2 regions of the Stenotrophomonas sp. 96582_Sma genome follow, and region 1 is predicted to be linked to the other one. Evidence: predicted binding sites of a transcription regulator. Region 1 holds the regulator's gene; the other holds the start of a gene.

Evidence for each region. Region 1 encodes FliA, which starts transcription of late flagellar genes. Its sites were predicted from a motif close to TAAAGTTTNNCNNNCNNNGGCCGATAA; they were not measured.
Region 2: a site for FliA is predicted at 4,399-4,425, ahead of ACZK2R_RS17060 (methyl-accepting chemotaxis protein). Genes of this name have one in related genera too.

What each region holds. Positions count from the first base shown of each region.
Region 1 is NZ_CM151122.1:2,135,715-2,142,415, forward strand. It holds gene ACZK2R_RS09900 (chemotaxis protein CheA) at 1-254, opposite strand, end outside; gene ACZK2R_RS09905 (protein phosphatase CheZ) at 257-862, opposite strand; gene cheY (chemotaxis response regulator CheY) at 862-1,254, opposite strand; gene ACZK2R_RS09915 (RNA polymerase sigma factor FliA) at 1,312-2,055, opposite strand; gene ACZK2R_RS09920 (MinD/ParA family ATP-binding protein) at 2,052-2,939, opposite strand; gene flhF (flagellar biosynthesis GTPase FlhF) at 2,926-4,548, opposite strand; gene flhA (flagellar biosynthesis protein FlhA) at 4,694-6,701, opposite strand, start outside.
Region 2 is NZ_CM151122.1:3,638,977-3,645,677, reverse strand. It holds gene ACZK2R_RS17085 (DUF2065 domain-containing protein) at 23-208, shown strand; gene ACZK2R_RS17080 (adenylosuccinate synthase) at 571-1,863, shown strand; gene ACZK2R_RS17075 (hypothetical protein) at 1,981-2,643, shown strand; gene ACZK2R_RS17070 (M23 family metallopeptidase) at 2,573-3,253, opposite strand; gene ACZK2R_RS17065 (L,D-transpeptidase family protein) at 3,258-4,220, opposite strand; gene ACZK2R_RS17060 (methyl-accepting chemotaxis protein) at 4,455-6,578, shown strand; gene ACZK2R_RS17055 (hypothetical protein) at 6,642-6,701, opposite strand, start outside.

The sequences.
Region 1 (6,701 bases):
GCCTGCAGCACGGCCTGGCCGGCACGTGCGGCGCCCAGCGCCTCTTCAGCGGCATGGCACAGCTCGACCATGGCGGTGACGCCGAGGAAGCCGGCGCCGCCCTTGAGCGTGTGGTAGCCGCGGAACACCGCGTTGAGCTGGTCGCTGTCCTGCGGTGCCTGCTCCAGCGACACCAGCTGTTCGCCGAGGCGATCCAGGATCTCCTGCGCCTCGATGATGAAATCGGCAGTGATGTCGTCGGATACCGCGCTCATGCTTACAGCCCCAGATCCGACAACAGGTCGTCGGCGTCGTTCTGCGAGACCGCGTGGCGGTCCAGTCCCTTCAGTGCCGGCCCGGCCAGTTCCGGGTCGGTGCGATGCTGTTCCGGCGGCAGGCCGAGCGCGCCGAAGCCTTCGTGCACGCGGCGGACGATGCCGACCACGCGACGGATGATCTGCCCGGTCAGGTCCTGGTAGCTCTGGGTCAGGGCGATCTCGGTCAGGTTGTGGCGGATGCGCTCGAGCTGCGCGTCCTGGCCCGGCTGCAGGCCTTCGGCGCGCAGCTGTTCGGTCAGGCTGCGGCATTCCTCGGCCAGGTCCAGGGTGCGGTGCGTGGCCTGTTCTGTCATCGCCACCACGTGGTCCAGTCGCGCGCAGGCGTCGTCCAGTTCGCCGGCTTCGCTCGGCACGGTCGGCAGTTCGCCCAGCGCCTGCCCCAGCTCGCGGGCCAGCCGCGAGAGGCCGCTCATCATCGGCTGCGTGCGCAGCGCGACCAGCCCATCGATGCGCTGCCGCCAGGCGGCCTCGTCACCGGACTCGAGTGCGTCCAGGGCCTCCTGCAGGCGCAGGGCGAGGGCGTTCTTGTCGACCGTGGTATCCATCAGGCGCTGGCCGCCAGGCGTTCGAAGATCTTGCCGAGCTTCTCTTCCAGCGTCTGCGCGGTGAACGGCTTGATGATGTAGCCGTTCACGCCGCTCTGGGCGGCTTCGATGATCTGCTCGCGCTTGGCTTCTGCCGTGACCATCAGCACCGGCAGGGTCTTCAGCTTGGCATCGGCACGGATGGCCTTGAGCAGCTCGATGCCGGTCATCACCGGCATGTTCCAGTCGGTGACCACGAAATCGAACGGCTGGCTCTGCAGCAGCGACAGCGCGGCATGCCCGTCCTCGGCTTCGGCGGTATTGGTGAAGCCCAGATCGCCCAGCAGGTTCTTGACGATTCGACGCATGGTCGAGAAGTCGTCGACGATCAGGATGCGCATGTTCTTGTTCAAAGCAGAATTCCTTTGTTGTTCATTCCGGACGGCCGGGGGCAGCCGCCTCGGGGATGTTCATTCTTCGAGGCCTGCGTCGGCAGCCTCGAACAGCTTCAGCCGGCCACGCAGGCGCAGTACCGCCTGGCCGTGGATCTGGCAGACCCGCGACTCGCTCACGCCGAGCACCGCGCCGATCTCCTTCAGGTTCAGTTCCTGCTCGTAGTACAGCGAGAGCACCAGTTGTTCGCGCTCGGGCAGGTGGCCGATGGCCTTGCCCAGCTCGCGACCGAACTCACCGCGCTCCAGTACCTGCTGCGGGGTCGGCCCGCCCTGGGCGACGGTGTCCAGCTCGCCCTGGTCCTCGATGCGCGATTCCAGGCTCAGCACCTGGCCACGTGCAGCGTCTTCCATCAGCCGCAGGTACTCAGGCAGCGGCATCTCCATCGCGGCGGCCACTTCAGTGGCGCTGGCGGCACGGCCACTGCTCTGTTCCAGGCGGCGGATGGTGGCGGCGGCATCACGTGCACGGCGGTGCACCGAGCGCGGGACCCAGTCACCACGGCGGATCTCGTCGATCATCGAACCACGGATGCGGATCGAGGCGTAGGTCTCGAAAGAAGCACCCTGGTCGGCGTCATAGCTGCGCGAGGCTTCGATCAGGCCCATCATGCCGGCCTGGATCAGGTCGTCGACCTCGACGCTGGCCGGCAGGCGCGCGGCCAGGTGGTGGGCGATGCGCCGCACCAGGTCCGAATGCTGGGCGATGACTTCGTTTGCCGCCGAGCGCTGCACTTCCCTGTACTGGGCTGCGCCTTTCATGCCGTCACCCCACGCTGCTTGAGGATGCGTTCGAGGAAGAACTCGACGCCGCCACGCGGTTCGGTCGGCGCCTGCCAGCGCGCGGTACGGCGCGCGATCTCGGTGATCGCCAGCGCCGCCGGGCTGGACGGATAGGCCTTCACCACCGGCTGCTGGCGCTGCACCGACAGGCGCAGCCAGTCATCCTGCGGCACGCAGCCGAGGTAGTTCAGCGAGACATCGGCAAGGAACTTCTCGCAGACGCGGGTCAGCTTTTCGTACAGCACGCGGCCCTCGTTCGGGTCGCGCACCATGTTGGCCACCACCTGGATGCGGTCCACGCCGCGCTCGCGCGACAGCACCTTGATCAGTGCGTAGGCGTCGGTGATCGAGGCCGGCTCGTCACAGACCACCACCACGGTGTCCTGTGCGGCCTGGCAGAAGGTCAGCACGCCATCGGTGATGCCCGCGGCAGTGTCCACCACCATGATGTCCAGCTCGCGCTCCAGCTCGGAGAACACGTTGACCAGGCCAACGTGCTCAGCCGGGGCCAGCTCGGCCATGTGCCGGCGGCCGGATGCGGCCGGGACCACCAGTACGCCGTTCGGGCCTTCGACGATGACGTCGTCCAGCGAACAGCGCCCGGCGACCAGGTCGGCCAGGGTAAAGGTGGGGTTCAGGCCCAGGATCACGTCGATGTTGGCCAGGCCGAGGTCGGCGTCCAGCAGCAGCGTGCGCTTGCCCATGCCAGCCAGGGCCACGGCCAGGTTGGCCGACACATTCGTCTTGCCCACGCCGCCCTTGCCGCCAGTGACCGCAATGGTGCGCACAGGGCCGAGCGGCTCGCTGCGGGTGGCCGACAGCGGGAAGGTCTTGGTCAGCTTGGCGTACTCACGCGACGGCATGGTTCAACTCCGGGTTGCAGGGCATATCGGCCGCGCGGCGCAAATCTTCAAGGCGAAGTACAAGATTGGCTGCACTGGCCCGGTGCAGGTCCTCCGGGACGTCCTGGCCATCGGTCACCCAGGTGATCGGCAGGGCATGGTCCACGGCCACCGACAGGGCGTTGCCGAAGCGGCCGGTCTCGTCCAGCTTGCTCAGTACCAGGCCCTGCAGGTTGGCGGCGCCGAAGCGGCGGACCACCTCGTCCATGTCGCCGAAGCTGGTGTTGGCCGGCAGCACCAGCAGGGTGCGGACCTGGCGGGCGGCACGCAGCCACTGCAGCTGGGCGGCCAGGGCGCGGTCGCGCGGGCCCAGGCCGGCGGTGTCGATCAGCACCAGCTTGTAGTCCTTCAGGCGTTCCAGCAGCTGGTCCAGGTCGGTGCCGCTGTTGGCCTCGTGCACCGCGATGCCGAGCTGGCGGCCGTAGCCGTACAGCTGCTCGCGGGCACCGATGCGGGTGGTGTCGGTGGTGACCAGGGCCACGTCACGCGGCGCGTGCTTCTCGGCGAAGCGCGAGGCCAGCTTGGCGATGGTGGTGGTCTTGCCGGCGCCGGTCGGTCCGACCAGTGCGATCACACCACCTTCTTCCAGCGGGTCGACCGGGGCGATCGGCAGCTTGCGCGAAATCAGCCCCAGCATCAGGCCGCGGCCTCGATGGGCCTCGGTCTCCAGCGGGATCTGCATGGCCACGTCGCGGGCCAGGCCGGCATCGAAGCCATACTCGTCCATCAGGTCCAGCGCGGTGGCGCGCACCGGGCAGCCGCGCAGGCGCTCGTCGGTGAAGCGGTTCATCTCGCGCTCGATCACATGGCGCATGCCGGCCACTTCCTGGCGCAGCTGGCGGATCTCGGCGTCGTCCTGGGCCACCAGGGTCAGTGCCGGGGCTGGGGCCAGCACGGGGGCAGCGCCGGTTTCGTCGCTGGCTTCGACCGGTGCCGGTTCGCTGGCGACGATCCCGGGTTGCGCTTCGGTCACGGCAGCGGTAGGCAGCGGCGGCGGCTGCACGGCCGACGCCGCGCATTCGTGATGCGTCTCGTGCGGCGGGTCGATCTGGAAGCGGGCGCGGTTGGCCGGTGCGGCGGTGCTGGGCGCCGGTGCGACGATGGCTTCGGCGAACGGAGCGAAGGGCTGATCCGGCAGCGCCGGTTCGTTGACGGCGGCGCGTGCCAGGGTGGCGGCGAAGCCGGTGCTGCCGCGGGTCGGCACGATCTCGTCGGCGCTGTCCAGGGTGCGGCCGGTGGCGCCGACCGCAGCGCGGGCGAGGGCAGCCACGGCCGAGGTGGTTGCGGCGACCGGTTCCGGTGCCGGGGTGTTGCTGCGGCGGCGGGTGACCGCGGCGATCACCGCGTCGGCGGCGGTGCGCGGCTTCGGCGCCGGCGGCGGAGCGATGTCACGACGCGAGGCTTCCAGTGCACGCTGCACGGCGCTCTCGTCGTAGTTGGCGGCGGCGACGATCTCGATGCCTTCCTCGATCCGGCGGTTGGACAGGATCACGGCGTCAGGACCATGTTCCTTGCGCACCAGGTTCATGGCCGAGCGCATGTCGGCGGCGACGAATCGTTTGATTTTCATGCTGTGGTCACGGGACGAAGACGGCGGGGTGGCGGTCGGAGAACTCGGGTGGTCGGTGGTCTGCACGGTGCGGGTTCCCCTTGGTATCTGTCTGTTGCGTTGGTTCGAAAGTGGTGTCTGTTTTCTGGCGCATCGGAGGGCGGCGTCAGCTGATCGTTCCGACCAGCTTCAGGCGCTTGTCCTCCGGCACCTCGCTGTAGGCCAGGACCGACAGCGACGGAACGCTGTGGCGGACCAGGCGGGCCAGCGCGGCACGCACCGGGCCAGGTACCAGCACGACCGCGGGCTCGTTGCGGGCTTCCTGCTTGCTGACACATTCGGCCAGGCTCTGGTGCAGTCGCTCAGCGAGTCCGGGTTCCAGCGCGGCGCCGTTGCCCTGCGTGGACTCCTGCAAGACACGTTCCAATTGTGGGTTGAGCGTGAACACCGGCAGCTCCGCCGACATTCCGGCGATCTCCTGCACGATGAAACGACCCAGCGCGGTGCGCACCGCGGCGGTCAGTACGGCCGGGTCCTGGCTGTTCGGAGCGTGTTCGACCAGTGCTTCGGCGATCTTGCGCAGCTGGCGGATTGGAATGCGCTCGACCAGCAGGTTCTGCAACACGCGCACCACCGCCGACAGCGGCAGCGCCTTCGGCGTCAGATCTTCGACGAGCTTGGGCGCGCTCTTGGCCAGGTTGGCCAGCAGGTGCTGCACTTCCTCGTGGCCGAGCAGCTCGGGCGCGTGTTCGCGGATCAGGTGCGACAGATGGGTGGCGACCACGGTGGCCGGATCGACCACGGTGTAGCCCAGCGTTTCGGCCTGGGCACGCTGGTGCGGTTGGATCCAGGTCGCGTCCAGGCCGAACGCGGGGTCCTTGCCGGCGATGCCTTCCAGCGCGCCGAGCGCGCTGCCCGGGTCCAGTGCCAGCTCGCGGTCCGGATGGATCTCGGCGGTGGCCACCGGTACGCCGTGCACCAGCACGCGGTAGCCGTTGGCCGGCAGTTCCAGGTTGTCGCGGATGTGCACCGACGGGATCAGGAAGCCGACGTCCTGGGTCAGCTTGCGCCGCACGCCCTTGATGCGTGCCATCAGTTCGCCGCCCTGGCTGCTGTCCACCAGCGGAATCAGCCGGTAGCCGACCTCCAGGCCCAGCGGATCGACCGGGCGCAGTTCGTCCCAGCTCAGTTCGGCAGTCGGAGCCGGCGCGGCCGGGCGGCCGAGTGCGTTGAGCGCGGCAGCGTCATTGCCTGCGGCTGCCGGATCGGTGGCCGCGGCCTTGCCCTTGCGGTAGACCTTCCAGGCGATGAAGCCGAGGATCGCGGACAGTGTCAGGAAAGCGACGTTGGGCATGCCCGGCACCAGGCCGACCACGCCGATGATGCCGGCGGTGATCGCCAGCGCGCGGTACTGGCCGAACACCTGGCCGGTCATGGCCTGGGCCATGTCCTGCGAACGCGAGGCGCGGGTGACCAGCATGGCCACGGCGCTGGAGACCAGCAGCGCCGGCAGCTGCGCCACCAGGCCATCACCAATCGACAGCAGGGTGTAGGTGGCAGCGGCATCGCCGAACGGCATGCCATGCTGCAGCACGCCTACGGCCAGGCCGCCGAGCATGTTGATGAACAGGATCAGGATGCCGGCGATGGCATCGCCGCGGATGAACTTGCTGGCACCGTCCATCGCGCCGTAGAAATCGGCTTCCTCGCGGACTTCCTCGCGGCGCAGCTTGGCTTCTTCACGCGTCAGCAAACCGGCGTTGAGGTCGGCGTCGATCGCCATCTGCTTGCCGGGCATCGCGTCGAGGATGAAGCGCGCGGTCACTTCCGAGACGCGGCCGGCGCCCTTGGTGATGACCACGAAGTTGATGATGGTCAGGATCGCGAACACCACGATGCCGACCGCGTAGTTGCCGCCGATCACGAATTCGCCGAAGGCAGCGATGACCTTGCCCGCGGCGTCATGGCCGTTCTGGCCGTTCAGCAGGATCACGCGGGTGGAGGCGACGTTCAGCGCCAGCCGCAGCATGGTGGTGATCAGCAGCACGATCGGGAAGATCGTGAAGTCCAGCGGGCGCTTCACGTAGACCACCGCCAGCAGCACCATCAGCGAGATGGCGATGTTGAAGGTGAACAGCGCATCGAGCACCGGCGCGGCCAGCGGCACCACGACC
Region 2 (6,701 bases), 1.5 Mb from region 1:
CGTGCTTTTTCCGGAGTCCCCCATGAAAGATCTGTTCGCCGCCGTCTGCCTGGTGGCGGTGCTGGAAGGCCTGTTCCTGTTCGTCGCCCCGTTCGCCTGGAAGCGCATGGCCGAGCGCCTGCTGGACCTGCCCAGCCCGGCCCTGCGCAGCTTCGGCGGGCTGGTGCTGCTGGCCGGCCTGAGCCTGCTGTGGTGGGCCCGCCACTAGCAGGGTAGTGCCGGCCGCTGGCCGGCATCCTGGGATTGCCGGCCAGCGGCCGCCTGCGTTCACATGCGTGGCCCGGCTCTGGTAGATGCCAACCTTGGTTGGCATTGCCGGCCAGCGGCCGGCACGACCGGGCGGGGCGGCTGACCGGCCGGTGAAGCCGCCCGTCGGAAAGGTGGCACCCGACCCCGGAAACCCGGATAATGCACAAAAGCCGGACGGGCCTCCCCGTTCGGCTTTTTCCGTGTCTGGGCCTTCCATCGCCGGCCGCTCCCCGTTTGGAGCCGCCTTGCAGGTGCTGGCCAGCCCCGCCACGGTTTACCCGTCCGCGGCCCCGATGGCCGCAACAAATCGAGGAGCCCGTCATGGGTCAGTCTGTCGTAGTGTTGGGTGCCCAGTGGGGCGATGAAGGCAAGGGCAAGATCGTCGATCTGCTCACTGAGGAAATCGGCGCCGTGGTGCGCTTCCAGGGCGGTCACAACGCCGGCCACACCCTGGTCATCAACGGTAAGAAGACCGTCCTGCACCTGATCCCGTCGGGCATCCTGCGTGACGACGCGCTGTGCCTGATCGGCAACGGCGTGGTGATCTCGCCGGCCGCGCTGCAGAAGGAAATCGCCGAGCTGGAAGCCTCCGGCGTGGAAGTGCGTTCGCGCCTGAAGATCTCCCCGGCCGCGCCGCTGATCATGCCGTACCACATCGCCCTGGACCAGGCGCGCGAGCGCGCTGCCGGCGGCAAGGCGATCGGCACCACCGGCCGTGGCATCGGCCCGGCCTACGAAGACAAGGTGGCGCGTCGCGGCATCCGCATCGCCGACCTGCATTACCCGAAGCAGCTGGAAGAACTGCTGCGCACCGCGCTGGATTACCACAACTTCGTGCTGACCAAGTATCTGAACACCGATGCGGTCGATTTCCAGAAGACCTTCGACGAAGCGCTGGCCTTCGGCGAATACGTGCAGCCGATGAAGTCCGACGTGGCCGGCATCCTGCACGACCTGCGCAAGCAGGGTAAGCGCGTGCTGTTCGAAGGCGCGCAGGGTGCGCTGCTGGACATCGACCACGGCACCTACCCGTACGTCACCAGCTCCAACACCACCGTCGGTGGTGCACTGGCCGGTTCCGGCGTCGGTGCCGATTCGATCGACTACGTGCTGGGCATCGCCAAGGCCTACGCCACCCGCGTCGGCGGCGGCCCGTTCCCGACCGAACTGGACGACGAAGTCGGCCAGGGCATCCGTGACCGCGGCGCCGAGTACGGTGCCTCGACCGGCCGTCCGCGTCGCTGCGGCTGGATGGACATCGTCGCGCTGAAGCGCGCCGTGGCCATCAACGGCATCAGCGGCCTGTGCATCACCAAGCTGGACGTGCTGGATGGCATGGAAAAGCTGAAGGTCTGCATCGCCTACGAATACAACGGCAAGCGCACCGAGTACGCGCCGCTGGACGCGCAGGGCTGGGAAGACTGCACCCCGGTGTACCTGGAGTTCCCGGGTTGGAGTGAGAACACCCACGGCATCACCAACTGGGACGACCTGCCGCCGGCCGCACGTGCCTACCTGCGTTCGCTGGAAGAGCTGGCCGGTTGCCCGATCAGCATTGTCTCCACCGGCCCGGACCGCGACCACACCATGGTCCTGCAGGATCCGTTCGCCTGAGGTAGCGCCGGGCGCTGCCCGGCGTAGGTGACAGGAAGAGCCCCGCGAAAGCGGGGCTTTTTCGTTACTGTGTCGGCACGGCCAGCAGGGAGGTGACGTGATGACCCGGATGTCAGCGTGAAGGGCGTAACGGTGGTGCGGATCACCCTGTGGGTGCTGTGGAGCCTGTGGGGCATCGCCTGCCTGGTACTGCTGCTGGGTGCGGCCGCCAATGCCCTGGCGTCGCGCACGCAGACGGTGCCGCTGGTGCTGAGTCCTGGCGCAACCGCCCAGATCACCGTCTACCGCCTTATCGATGACCAACTGCGGTTGCGCCTGCGCTATGCCGCGGACGGTACAGAGGCTGACCCCGAGGTGCTGCTGCACATCGAAACTCCGACCGATCAGAGAGACTTCCGCGCAGGGGAGCGTTCGGGAGTGGCCGGGCAGGGCATCAATCGCGCGCTGGCTTCGGTTGAGTCCAGCGGCCTTACGGCGTTCTACTTTGGCTATGGCCGCGGCGACGCATTGCCACGCGGCCGCTCATGGCTACGGGTCACCGTGCTGGAGGTGGACCCGGCGCTGGCCGGGCACGCGGCAGACATCGAGCTGCAGCCACCGCTGGACCTGCTGAAGCTGACCGACCTGGATTACATCTGGCTGTGGCCGTTCTTCTTCTGGAAGATGGCGGCGCTGTTCCTGCTGATTCCAGGGGCTGCGTTGGCTGTCTTTACTCTGGTGTTGAGGCGCTGGCAGCGCCGGGCGTCAGTGCCGCCGACTTCAGCAGGGGATAGGGGTTGATCGACTCTCCCTTCCACCACTGTTTTTCCGGTCCGAGCATGTGTACTTCGAAATGCAGGTGCGGCGCGTCGGCACTGGCATTGCCTGTGCTGCCGACGTAACCGATCACATCCCCGCGTTTGATCACCTGTTTTTCCGCCAGGCCATCGGCATAGCGCTGCAGATGCGCGTAGTAGTAGCACCAGCGTCCGCTGGGTTCGAACTGGTAGATCGTCAAGCCGCCGCGCTCGCTGTCGAACAGTTTTTCCACCGTTCCATCGGCCACCGCCAGCACCGGCGTACCGGTATCAGCCATGATGTCGATGGCATCGTGCACGCGACCCTCGCTGCGTGCATCGGTGAACGTATCGCGCAGCTGGGACGCCTGGATACCCTGCACCGGCAGCAGCAGACCGGACGGTGCATCCGGAGCCTGCGCGGCTGACGGCGCGGTGGCGGCGGGTGGGGCTGTTGCGCGCGGCGCTGCTGGTTCCGTCACCGGCGCGGCGGCCATCGTCGATGGCGCTGCCGGCAGCGAGGCGGCTACCGGCTCACTCGCGTCGCGGCGCAGCCACCAACCTGCACTCAGTCCCAGCAGAACGCCCAGTACGATCAGCTGCGGAAGGCGCATCGGCTCACTCCTGCATCACCACGGGGACCGAAGTGTCCACTGCATCGGCCACACGCAGCGCATCCCAGTTGGTCATGCGTACGCAGCCATGCGATTCGGTCTTGCCCACGTGGCCGGGTTCAGGCGTGCCGTGCAGGCCGTAATGCGGTTTGGACAGGTCGATCCAGACGCGCCCGACCGGATTGTTCGGGCCCGGTGGCAGGGTGGCTTTCTTCTCGCCCTTGCGGGCATCCCAGAACAGCTTCGGGTTGTAGTGGAACGGCGGGTCGCGGTACACGCCGAGGATCTTCCATTCGCCGATCGGCAGCGGATCGTGCTGGCTGCCCGAAGACACGGGGACCTGTGCGATCAGCTTGCCCACTGCATCAAGCAGCTGCAGAGTGGAATCGGATTTGTCGACCACGATCTTCGCCGCCTTCGGCAATGCGGCCAGTGCGATGTTGGGTACCTGGATGCGGCTGCCAGCCTTGGTCAGGTCCACGTCGGGATTGAGCGCCTTCATCAGCTCAGGGGAGGCATGGAAGCGCTCGCCGAGGGCTTCTTCCACACTGCCGTAGCCCAGCGATGTGAGCTTGGCCTGGGCGGCGGGCCCTTTCGGAGTGGCCTGGAACGGACCGGCGACATCCTCAGCAGTCAGCGTGTAGCTGGCCAGCGGCCCAACGGTATCGGCCTGCAGGGCCTTCCAGGTGGCGTCGTCCAGTTCACCCGTTACGTCCAGCCCGTGCGCTGCCTGGAAACCCGACACCGCGCGCCGCTGGTTGCTGCCCACTTCGCCATCGATCTGGCCAGGGGAGAAGTTCGCGCGATCCAGCAGCACCTGGGCGTGCAGCGCGGAGTGGGGTGCGGTGTCCGGTCCGGCCGTTTCGGCAATGGGTGCGGGCAAGTGGGGCGGCGGCGCCTGCGCGAAGGCTGGCGACGCCAGCAGCGAGAGAGCGAGCAGGGTGGATCGGGACACGGGCAAGGGCATTGGGATCTCCAGCAGGTCACGCCACCACCTTGCCCGCAGCAGCCGCCGAGCCACCGTGAAAGGGATCTGATGCCGCATGAGCAGCCATAGGTATTGCAGCCGTGTCCAGCGCGCAGGTGCTGCTGCGCAGGGGGCTCACCAAGGTGAACGGTGGCCGACGCCGTCGACGGACGGCGATCAAGATTGCCTGCCGGGCCGCCGATAAGGGCGCATCCCCCCGTTTTGGATACCCCCATGAACTACTTGAGGAACGTCAGGGTTGCCTGGCGTCTTGGGCTGGGCTTTGGCCTGTTGCTGCTGCTGGTTGCCGCCGTGGTGGCCACCGGCGCCACCGCCAGTGTCGTGCAGAAGCGCGCGATGCAGCAGGTGGTCGACGTCAGCGTGGCCAAGGTGCGTCTGCTGTCGCAGATGCTCGATGCCAACAACCAGATGATGGTCGTGCGCCGCGAAATGCTGATTCGCCAGGGCGAAGACCGTGGCAGCGACGAGAAGCGCATTGCCGACCTGGTCAAGCGCTACGAGGCCAGCTGGACCGCCTACCAGGCGCTGCCCAGCGACGCCGACGGCAAGGCCATCGCGGAAACCATCGCCGCCAAGCGTGCCATTGCGCGTCCACTCAACAAGCAGACCAGCGAACTGATGGAGCATGGCGACTACCCGGGCGCCGTAGCGCTGACCCTGGGCCCGGTGCAGGAAGCGGCAAACGGCTGGAACAAGGCGCTGTCCGATGGCGTAGACTTCGAAGAGAAGGAAAGCCGTGATGCCGCCGCCGAGGCGATCCGCCTGGGTGAGCGCAGCCTGCTGCAGCTGCTGGTGCTGGGCGGCGTCGCGCTGCTGGTGGGCATTGGTGCCTCGGTGATGATCGGCCGCAGCCTGACCGGTCCGCTGGCCCGCGCGGTGAACCTGGCCGAGCGCCTGTCCAAGGGACAATTGGACCAGGAGTTCCGCCTTGGCGGCCGTGACGAACTGACTCAGCTGGGCGAGGCGATGGCCAGCGTGCGGCAGAGCGTGCAGGCGGCGATCGGCGCACAGCTGCAGATGGCTGAGCAGCATGAGGCGGGCGCGATCCGCTATCGCATGGACGCCACGGCGTTCCCCGGTGACTTCGGCCGCATGGTGCAGGCCACCAACAGCCTGGTCGAATCGCACGTGCAGGTGGAGCTGCTGATGGCCGAAGTGATGCAGCGCTACGCCATCGGCGACCTCAGCCGCGACCTGCCCGACTACCCGGGCGAGAAGGGCACGCTGACCCGCACCCTGGCGGCAGTGAAGCAGAGCCTGATGGCGATCAACGCGCAGATCGATGAATTGGCCCGCGCCGCACGCGCCGGTGATTTCAGCATGCGTGGTGATGCCGCTGCGTTCCAGTACCAGTTCAAGGCGATGGTCGAACATCTCAACGGCATGATGGCCAGTTCACAGGCCAGCATCGCCGATGTCTCCGACGTGCTGCGCGCGATCTCGCACGGCGACCTGACCGCACGCATGGACGGCGAGTACGACGGCGTGTTCGCACGCATGCGCGACGATGCCAACACCACCACCGCACAGCTGACCGGCATCGTGCGTGGCATCCAGGTGGCTGCCGACAGCATCAACAACGCGGCGCAGGAACTGGCCGCCGGCAACAACGACCTGTCGCGCCGTACCGAGCAGCAGGCAGCCAATCTGGAAGAAGCGGCCGCATCGATGGAGGAACTGACCTCCACCGTGCGCCAGAACGCCGAGCTGGCGCGTCAGGCCGACAGTGAAGCGCATGCGGCCGGTGCCGCCGTGCGCGAGACCGAGCAGGCGATGGCACAGATGGCCTCGGTCATGGGTGAGATCGACCAGTCCTCGGCACGCATCTCGGAAATTTCGACGGTGATCGATGGCATCGCGTTCCAGACCAACATCCTGGCGCTGAATGCTGCGGTGGAAGCGGCGCGTGCAGGTGAGCAGGGGCGTGGATTCGCCGTGGTCGCCAGTGAAGTGCGGACGCTCGCGCAGCGTGCCGGTGTCGCCGCCAAGGAGATCAAGGAACTGATCGAAGATGCCGCTGCCAAGGTGAAGAGCGGCCTGGCAGTGACCGTTGAATCGGAAGCCGCGATCGCCCGCGTAGCCCAGGCAAGTTCGCGCACCACCCAGCTGATGAGCGACATCGCAGCGGCAAGCAAGGAACAGGCCGCCGGTATCGAGCAGGTCAACCAGGTGGTGGTGCAGATGGACCAGGTGACCCAGCAGAACGCTGCGCTGGTGGAAGAAGCCACCGCGGCGAGCCGCGCGCTGGAAGAACAGGCGCATGCACTGACCACGTCGGTGTCGGTGTTCAAGGTGGAAGGCGACACAGCTTCGGTTGTGCCGCGTCGCGCAGCCTGAGCTGCTGCGCGGTAAGCGTTGTGGTGCCGGTCACACCATGGGCGTCCATGGTGTGACCGGATGTCAGTCCACGACTTTGCTGATATGTCCGTTCTCAATCTTCCAGATCACGTCCTTGGCCGT